Regions from separate parts of the Clostridium sp. JS66 genome, predicted to be linked through region 3. Evidence: riboswitches for the same ligand, from Rfam matches in the RefSeq annotation. Region 3 holds a riboswitch; each other region holds the start of a gene.
What was found. A riboswitch is a leader RNA that binds a small molecule or an ion and turns the genes downstream of it on or off. The one in region 3 is predicted to bind thiamine pyrophosphate.
Positions count from the first base shown of each region.

Region 1: another riboswitch for thiamine pyrophosphate. It lies ahead of Q6H37_RS22155 (thiamine phosphate synthase); the one in region 3 lies ahead of thiW (energy coupling factor transporter S component ThiW).
Region 2: another riboswitch for thiamine pyrophosphate. It lies ahead of thiC (phosphomethylpyrimidine synthase ThiC); the one in region 3 lies ahead of thiW (energy coupling factor transporter S component ThiW).

Region 1 is NZ_CP131467.1:4,814,020-4,817,292, forward strand. It holds gene pabB (aminodeoxychorismate synthase component I) at 1-53, shown strand, start outside; gene Q6H37_RS22145 (aminotransferase class IV) at 71-826, shown strand; tRNA gene Q6H37_RS22150 (tRNA-Ser) at 912-1,002, opposite strand; gene Q6H37_RS22155 (thiamine phosphate synthase) at 1,066-1,653, opposite strand; TPP riboswitch at 1,726-1,834, opposite strand; gene Q6H37_RS22160 (asparaginase) at 1,965-2,969, opposite strand; gene Q6H37_RS22165 (TetR/AcrR family transcriptional regulator) at 3,185-3,273, opposite strand, start outside.
Region 2 is NZ_CP131467.1:4,882,007-4,885,279, forward strand. It holds gene Q6H37_RS22475 (ImmA/IrrE family metallo-endopeptidase) at 1-210, shown strand, start outside; gene thiC (phosphomethylpyrimidine synthase ThiC) at 413-1,726, opposite strand; TPP riboswitch at 1,852-1,958, opposite strand; gene Q6H37_RS22485 (DegV family protein) at 2,225-3,109, shown strand.
Region 3 is NZ_CP131467.1:4,404,648-4,407,920, forward strand. It holds gene Q6H37_RS20440 (helix-turn-helix transcriptional regulator) at 1-452, shown strand, start outside; gene thiM (hydroxyethylthiazole kinase) at 535-1,332, opposite strand; gene thiW (energy coupling factor transporter S component ThiW) at 1,310-1,879, opposite strand; TPP riboswitch at 2,294-2,400, opposite strand; gene Q6H37_RS20455 (HAMP domain-containing methyl-accepting chemotaxis protein) at 2,634-3,273, shown strand, end outside.

The DNA.
Region 1 (3,273 bases), 410 kb from region 3:
CTGAATATAATGAAACATTGGATAAAGCTAAGGCTTTGATGAATGTACTATGAAAAGGAGATTTGAGTTCATGATACTTTTAAATGGCAAAATATCAAAAAATCAGAATTTACTTTTAGATAGTGGTTTTTATTTTGGAAGAGGACTTTTTGAAACAATGCTTGTAAATAATATACCAATTTTTCTTGAGGATCATTTATTTAGGATAAATAATGGGCTTTCCATTATAGGAATAGATAAAAAAATTACTGAAGCTGAAGTTATAGATGCTGTAAAAAAACTTCACTGCAGCAATTGTGTGTTAAAGCTAGTAGTTACAGAAAAAAATGTATTATTTACTACTAAAAAAAATAATTATACTGTTGAACAATATAATAAAGGATTTAAAGCTAAAATAAGTTCTGTTAAAAAAAATGAATTTTCTAAGCTTACATATCTAAAATCTTTAAATTATTTAGAAAATATACTAGAGCACGAAAAATGTATTAATGAAGGATATAATGAAGTATTATTTTTCAACACCAACAATAAGCTAACTGAAGGAAGTATCTCTAATGTATTTTTTATCAAGAACAAAAAAATATATACTCCACATAAAAAATGTGGATTACTTGAAGGTACAGTAAGAAAGTTTATAATAAATAACTTTGATGTTACTGAAGGTAAATTCAACAAGGAGGATTTAATGTCCGCAGATAGTGTTTTTTTAACTAATAGCCTTATGGGAATAATGAAGGTTTCTAATATTTGCAATAGAAATTTTAACGACTATAGTATTATTGAGGAAATAAGAAAAGTTTATAAAGAACATTTAAATAAATATTAAAGCAAGGCAGCCTATAACTTATTTTATTAAGTAATTTAAAATAAAAACACCTAACTATATTTAAAATATAATTAGGTGTTTTCTATGGCGGAAAGATAGGGATTCGAACCCTAGGTACGGTCACCCGTACGCCGGTTTTCAAGACCGGTGCCTTAAACCAACTCGACCATCTTTCCAAAGAACATTTATAATTATAACAACCATATGATTAAATGTCAACACTTTTTTAAATTTAATTTTTATCCTATTTTCATAGCCGAAGACATAATAGCCACTCCATAAGCTTTAGTACTTAAAACTTTTTTTATGTTATCTTCATTTATTCCTCCTATGGCTATAACTGGTATAGTAACACTTTCACATATTTTTTCTAAAAACTCTATTCCTCTTCCTTTTAACCCCAACTTACAGTCTGTTTCAAATATATGACCTGCCAATAAATAACTTGCACCAAGCTTTTCTGCTTCCACTGCTTCTTCTACTTTATGAACAGATACCCCCACAACAATTTTTTTACAAATACTTTCATTGCTTTTCATATTTTTAAAGTTTTCAAAGCTTGTATGAAATCCATAAGCATTTATATCTAGAGCTGCTTTAATATTTCCATTAATAATTAAAGGAATATTATATTCACCTGTTATAGTTTTAATTTTTTCACCTAAATGTTTTAACGCTTCATACTCTAAATCTTTTTCCCTTAATATAACACCATCTGCACCCTTAAATGCACATTTTTCTATTACTTCACACAGATTGCTGCTCTGCTCTATTAAATGCCTATTTGTAACTACATATATTTTTTTATTTTCCTTTAAATTAAACAAAGCTTATCCACCACCTTTTATTAAAATCATATCAAAACGTAAAAAGCACAAATTCATAGAGAATTTGTGCTTAAAATCTATAATTCTTCTCCCTATGTCGTTATTACCCAAATCAGGTTATGAAGATAATGAATATCATTCCACTCTCAGTCCACTATTATGAACTCCCCTTAACTTATATTAATTTGTCAACACATTTTAGCATCAATTTACCATAAGCTTAAAATAAAGTCAATTTCATTTAAATCTAGCCTTATTATGTGCTAATCATCAATTTTCCAGTGATGTTAAAATTATTTTTATATATACTGTTATTTTAAATTAAAAACAGGCTTTATTTCTCCAACACTTTTTCCTACATTATTTAAATTTTTCATTATTTTAAACTTATTTAAAGCCTTTTTCTCTTCTTCATCTAAAACATTTAAATCTTCAAGGCATTGAATAACTACTGGATATAATGCTCTACTACTATTTCCATCTTCTATTTTTACTGCTATACCAATGTTCATATTTTTTATTCCAATACAATAAACTGCTTCTGCTCCAAATTTACCTATTAGCTTACCATGAGTATTTTTTATAAGTTCTGTACAGAATCCATTAGTACCTGCTATCATTTCAGGTGCATTATTCATAGCCTTAAATACTCTGTTGGCAGCATTTCTATATTCTATAGACAAATTATTTGGATTGGCCAGCTTTGCAAATCCAAATGCCATATTATATAGAGGAATACCATATACTGGAACCGTACATCCATCTGTTCCTATAAATATTTTTTTCTCATCTATACCACACATTTCTGCTACTACTTTTTTTATTTCTTTTTGTATAACATGTTGTTCCAAATTATAATCCTTTACATCATAACCCTTGCAAATACATGCAGCAAGCATACCTGCATGTTTTCCTGAACAATCAGTATTTGTAGGATTTAGTTTTACGTGATCCCATATAAGCTGATTCTTATACTCTTCATTTAAAGATAACGTAGTTCCACATAAAAGATCATTTACAGACAATCCTATTTTTTTCATTATGCCTTCAACTGTTTTTCTATGAAAATCTTCACCATAATGGGAAGCACACATTATAGAAATTTCCTCATCTGTAAACTTAAATTTATCTGCTGCACCACTTAGGATTACATTTAAAGTTTGAATTGGTTTTGCTGCTGACCTCATATAAGTAACCTTGTATGGATCTCCAATAGAATATAAAAGTTTTCCGTCATTATTAACTACAGCTATATCACCTCTATGCAAGCTTTCTACTATAGATCCTCTTTTTACATTCACAAGTATTTCAGACACACCTATCCCCCCTAATTTTATTGGATTATTTAACATTCTTCATAATATAGCTTATTCCTCTAAATTTCAGAATGTTTCACATATTACCAATAATATTCCTTATATGCTTCTAATAATGTTTAAGGATAGGCATTTTATATATTAAAATAGTAATGAAAATAATTATCCAATTACTATATATATTGATTTTATCAATTCGTATTTGAATTCTTAAATCATTTCTGTTTTATACCATTCAATAATAAATCACAATATTTTTCTGTAATTTCACTTATAGATTTTTCATGCTTTTTATATGTAATAT
Region 2 (3,273 bases), 480 kb from region 3:
TTGCATATAAGTAAATCATCATATTACATACATGAATTTACTTTATTTCCACGTGGTAAATATGAAAATGCTGCTAATAAATTTGCTGCAGAAATATTAATTAATGAAAATGATATTGATATGTATTCTCTTAGAACTATGTCTATAAATGAACTAAGTTGCTATTTTGGAGTTCCTGAAAGACTTATTATGTATAAGTTTTTTGAATAAGTATTCTATATAATACAACCTCTTATCATCTATCTATATGTTCTCAATATATATGCAACTCTATATTTAATTTCTGATAGTAATTTTATTTTCATATGTACAATTTATTGTAATTTAAATAAGCATTAGTATTTTCACTAATGCTTATTTGAAAAATTTCTAAAACCTATTTTAATTTATCTTCTTTTTTTATGCACGCACACTAATCATCATCTCTTAAAACATTTAAATTTTTTCCTTCCATAACCTTGTTCATGTTTCTAACAGCACACATTTTTCCACACATAGTACATGTATGTTCATCTTCTGGTTTTGATTCTTCCCTATATCTTCTTGCCTTTTCTGGATCTATAGACAAATCAAATATTTTTTCCCAATTAAGTTCTCTTCTAGCCTTACTCATAGCATTATCCCAGTCTCTTGCACCTTTTATTCCTTTGGCAATATCTCCTGCGTGAGCTGCAATTTTAGTGGCTATAATTCCTTCTTTCATATCTTCTAAGTTTGGAAGCCTTAAATGTTCTGCTGGAGTTACATAACATAGGAAATCTGCTCCTGAAGATGCAGCTATTGCTCCTCCTATAGCTGATGTAATATGATCATAACCAGGAGCTATATCTGTAACTAAAGGTCCTAGCACATAAAACGGCGCATTATGACACAATTTCTTTTCTAATTGCATATTTGCTTTTATTTCATCTAAACTCATATGTCCTGGCCCTTCTATCATAACTTGTACATTTCTCTTCCAAGCTCTTTTTGCAAGTTCTCCTAAAGTCATAAGCTCCTTAATCTGTGAAGCATCTGTAGAATCTTTTATAGCACCTGGTCTGCAAGCATCTCCTAAACTTATAGTTACATCGTATTTTTCACATATATCTAAGACTTTATCAAAATACTCGTAAAAAGGATTTTCTTTTCCGTTTAGTTCCATCCATGCATATATCAAGGCTCCTCCCCTAGATACTATGTTCATAAGTCTTTCATTTCTCTTAAAAACTGCTGCAGTTTCTCTATTTATGCCTGCATGAATAGTCATAAAATCCACACCATTTTGTGCATGTTTTTCAATTACTCCTAAAAGTTCTTCTTCAGTTATATCTTTTAATTCTTTGTCGTAAAATCCTACTGCATCATACATAGGCACTGTACCTATCATAGCAGGTGACATTTCTACTAATTTAGTTCTGAATTCTTCAGTTTTTCCAAAGCAGCTTAAATCCATTATGGCTTCTGCTTTCATTTCTAAAGCTACCTTAACTTTTTCTAATTCATCATCTACACAATTACAATCCTTTGAAATTCCTAAATTTACATTTATTTTAGTTTTAAGTCCTTGTCCTACACCTTCTGGATCTAATGCATTATGATTTTTATTAGCTGGTATTACAACTGCACCCTGCGCAACTAATTCCATTAGTTGCGATGTTTCCATGTTTTCTTTAGCAGCTACTCTCTCCATCTCTTTTGTAATTATGCCTTTCTTAGCAGCATCCATTTGTGTTGTGTAATTCATTTAAAACATCTCCCTTAACATATTTTTCAAAAACTATGTTAAATAAAAAAGGAGGAGATTCTACATCTCCCTCATATTCATCTTTATATAAATAAAAAAATGCAACCTTATAAAGTTGCATTTTAAAACTATATAAAGCTCTTCCCTACGCTGGAATTATCCAGATCAGGTATGAGGGTCAGAACTAACAGTTCTATCTCAGCCTATAACATAGGCCCCCCTAGATTATTTAATTTTTCATGTAAATTATATCATATATGTTTAATTTTTTCAATATTCCAGCTTTGTTAAATTCACACAATTAAATTCGGCCTAATCATTTTATTTTTATATATTTTTTAATCTAATAGAGTAGTATTTAAATACTTAAAAATGAATTTTTGTAAATTTAATCATTCTTAATTTTTCCTCTTATCTATTGAACTTTAAAGGATTACATTATAAAATGAATTATGACAAATTTTTTATACAAAAATAAAATTTATGAGGAATGTATTTATGAAAGATTTTATTATCATTACAGATTCTTGCTGTGATTTACCAATAAGCTATATCAATAATTTAAAAATACCTTATGTCAGTCTGACTTGTAATTGTAAGGGTACGGAAGTATTGGACAATTTTGGTGAAAGTTATCCTTTTAAGGACTTTTATGAAGATATGAGAAAAGGTGAAATACCAAAAACTTCTCAACCTAGTAGCCATGCTTTTTATAACTCTTTTAAAGAAATTTTAGAACTTGAAAAAGATATACTTTATATTGGAGTTTCCAGCGGCTTAAGTGGAACTACTAATGGTGCTCATATAGCCAAGCATATGTTAAAAGAAGAGTATCCTGATTCAAATATTCATATAATTGATATTTTAACAGCTTCTTTAGGACAAGGTATTATGGTTTTACAAGCTTATGAAATGCAGAAATCCGGTAAAACTTTAAAGGAAATTATGGACTATTTAGAAAACGTTAAACACCAGTTAAATACCTATATTATTGTAGATGATATTAATCATTTAAAAAGAGGCGGGAGAATATCTGCAACTTCTGCTTTTGTAGGTATGCTATTAAATATAAAGCCATTCTTGACTATAAGCAATATAGGTAAAGTTTTACCTATAGGAAAAATCAGAGGTAGAAAAAAAGCCTTATCTACTCTTTTTGAAAAATTTATTGAAAGAATAGAAAATCCTGAAGAGCAAATTATAGCAATTTCCCATGGTGATTGCATAGAAGATGCTTTAGCTCTGAAAAAACTTATCTTAAACAAGTTTAAGATCAAGGATGTAATTATAAATTATGTTGGACCTGTAGTTGGTGCTTATGGAGGTCCAGGTGCTCTGGCTTTATTCTTTTTAGGTAAAAAAAGAGAAATTCATGCAAACTAAAATATTAAAATAAAGTACAGGTAATCAAGTGATTCTTAGACTCAGGTGGAGTTTGCTTCTGAGGAATACCCTCTTACCTGAGCAAAAGCTCGTAAAATACCATTTAGGTATTTTACCCATCTGAGCCTTAGAAGAACTTATCCAGGCGCGCAGCAGTGCTTATC
Region 3 (3,273 bases):
GTTTTATACACAATGGTATTTTTAAAGCTGTAGCTCTGTATCATCTATATGGTATAGAAAAAGGTGTATCTGCACTTGAAAAAGTAATTTTAAGTGCACAAGCAGATAATATTATAATGCCTTTTGTTGAAAATGCCTCATATATTATGGACATGCTCTACATAATAGAAAATAATGATTCAAATAATGACTATGTGAAAAAAATAATACACTATGGAAAGCAGTATAATGAAAGTTTAAATAAAAACAAGCTTGATAAAATCAGCCTATCTCCAAGAGAAATAGAAGTGCTTTCACTGATAGCTGAAGGTTTAAAAAGAGAAGATGTTGCATCACACCTTAGAATGTCACAGGAAACTGTAAGGACACATCTTCGAAATATATACCAAAAACTAGGTGCTAGTGGAAAGATTTCAGCAATAAAAATGGCACGATTAAGTGGAATAATTTAAAAAATAAGACAGGAGGATATTTAAGCCCTGTCTTATTTTTCATGATTAATATATTTATATGAAATTTTTTATGATCCTTATATTATTTGAAATTACATTTTATTTTTTCTACAATAGTATCATCAGAAATTGTAAATATATTATTTATAAGTTCAGTTCTAAAGCTTCCTATACCACTTACATGCTGTGACAGTTCCCCGCATATTCCCATAAGTGCTACTGCTAAAATAGTACCACCTAATATATCTAATGAGGAAATATAACTTGCTATAAGTGCAGTAACCATACATCCTGTACCCGTTACCATTGAAAGCATTTCGCAGCCATTTTTTATTAAATAAGCATCATCTCCATTTACTACTATATCTACTACCCCTGTAGCTGCAATAACAGCACCAGTTTTAAGTGATAATTCCTTAATTATTTTTATATTTTCATCAAAGCTTTTAGATGTTATTTCATCACCTTCACCTACATCTATTCCCTTTGCATTACTTTTTATACCACAAATTGCTTTTATTTCAGACATATTGCCCTTAATAACACTTGGACGACACTTTGAAATAAATTTTTTTGCGTAGTTTAATCTTAAATTACTACAGCCAACACCTACAAGATCAATTATTTCAGGAATTTTCTTTTCAAAAGCTATTTTACCTGAAATCATCATGGATTCCATTCGAGCATCTGTTATATTTCCAAGATTAACTCCCAATGCTTTAGAAACAGAAGTAATTTCTGAAACCTCTAAAGGATGTTCAGCCATAATAGGTTTTGCACCTACAGCAAGTACTACATTTGCACAATCATTTATTGAAATTGGATTTGTAATACAATGAATAAGAGGTTTATTGATTTTAACACTGTGTTTTATTTGCAATAATCTCTCTATTAACCTCTGTTGATTTGTCATAAACTTTTACCCCCAAGCTCTTTTGAATCTTTATAAGCATCCCATTCTTACTTAATGCTCCCAAGAAGATAAAAGCAATTGCTCCTCCTATAATTGTAGCAGTAAAGAATAAAGGAACATAAAACATTAATGAAAGTCCTTTTTTACCCCAAAAATATGTCATAATAGGTGCTGAAACAATGGCTCCTATAATACCAGTTCCTATAACTTCGCCTAAAACTCCAAAAATCAAAGTATTCTTAGATGCTCTGTATAAAAGTCCTGACAAAAATGCACCAAAAACAGCACCAGTTAAAGCTAGAGGTGGAATTCCCATAAGGAACATTCTAATAATTCCAATGCAGACAGCACAAAGTAGTGCATACCAAGGTCCGAGTACAACTGCACATGTAATATTTATAACTGAAGACATAGGGCACATTCCTTCTATACGAAGAATTGGTGATATTACAACCCCCATTGCTATAAGCATTGCCAGCATAAGTTTTTTTAATAGTTTTGAGTTTCTTTCCATAATAAAATACCTCCATAATAATATTTATTTTCTAACCATATAGGAAATAAACACCATCATTTAGGCATAATTTTATTGTAACTAAATAGCAATTCCCTATATGATTTAAATAGATTTCTTAACATCACATGAAGCGTTAGATTCAATCTGATGCTTGAAAATCTTTATCCAAGGACATAACCCACTCTTTACTATCACTTTGAAAAGTGCGAGTATTAGAGCTGTTAGTCACTAGAAATCATGATATTGATCGGTCGAAGCTCAAAAGCTTCCTCTCACCTTGAAACACAAGTTCCCTCGCTATTTAGTTGTCCTTTGATATAAAGCTTAGGGCGCTCCCCCTCTGCTCCTAAAAAAAATAAAAAATGGAATATACCTATAAGGCACATTCCATTTACACTTGCAAAATAATAAAAGCATAAATCAAATATTTCCTTACGTCGGTATTATCCGAATCAAGTTATGGGTCGAAGCATACACTTCCTCTCAGCCTGCTTAAACAAGCTCCCCTTTTTAAGGAAATTATACCATATATCATTTCTAATTTCAACACACCCATTAAAAGTAATTCGTAGTAAAGGTTTACTTTCTTATATAATTTCTTAAATGAAATAACTATTTATTACTTGGAAAATCCATAAGGATAATCTATAATAAACAGGTGTGCTAAAACTTTAAGTTATTCATTTATGTGGAAAACAAAGGATGTACTTAAATATATTATAATCAAACAAAATTAAAGGAGACAAAGCATATGAAAAACAATCAAAATATTGGAAGAACCCTATTTTTACTAGTATGTTTCGTAATTATTTTTACAATTGGAATTGGAACTTTTTCATGGATTTCCTTCAAAAATGAAAATGATAAGGTCAATAATAAGATGTATTCTATTAACAATTATGTTGCATTAACTGATAATGCAAGAGTTGTACAAGTTGACTTTAAAAAGCAAGTTCAATATTGGAAGGATACATTATTAAGAGGCAATGATCCAGAATCCTTTGATAAGTCATATAGCGAATTTTTAAAACAAGACGAAACTGTCCAAACAGGATTAAGTAAACTAAAAGAATCTATGTCCAAACAAAACATGGATACTGCTTTAGTAGACAAACTAGCAAATTCCCATAAAGAACTTCATAATAAATACACTCAAGCTATACAAAGTTATGATAAAAATAACCTTCAAAGTTTTAAAATTGTTGATGCATTAGTAAAAGGTGTTGACAGAGAATCTACTGACAATATGGATTTATTAGTAAAACAAATACAACAAAAAGAAAACTCAGAAGTTGCAAACAGCATAAATCAATTGAAAGAAGATAATAGCAAATTTCAAAAATCTTTAATTGCTATTATATTAATTAGTATTTGTATAAGTATATTTTTTG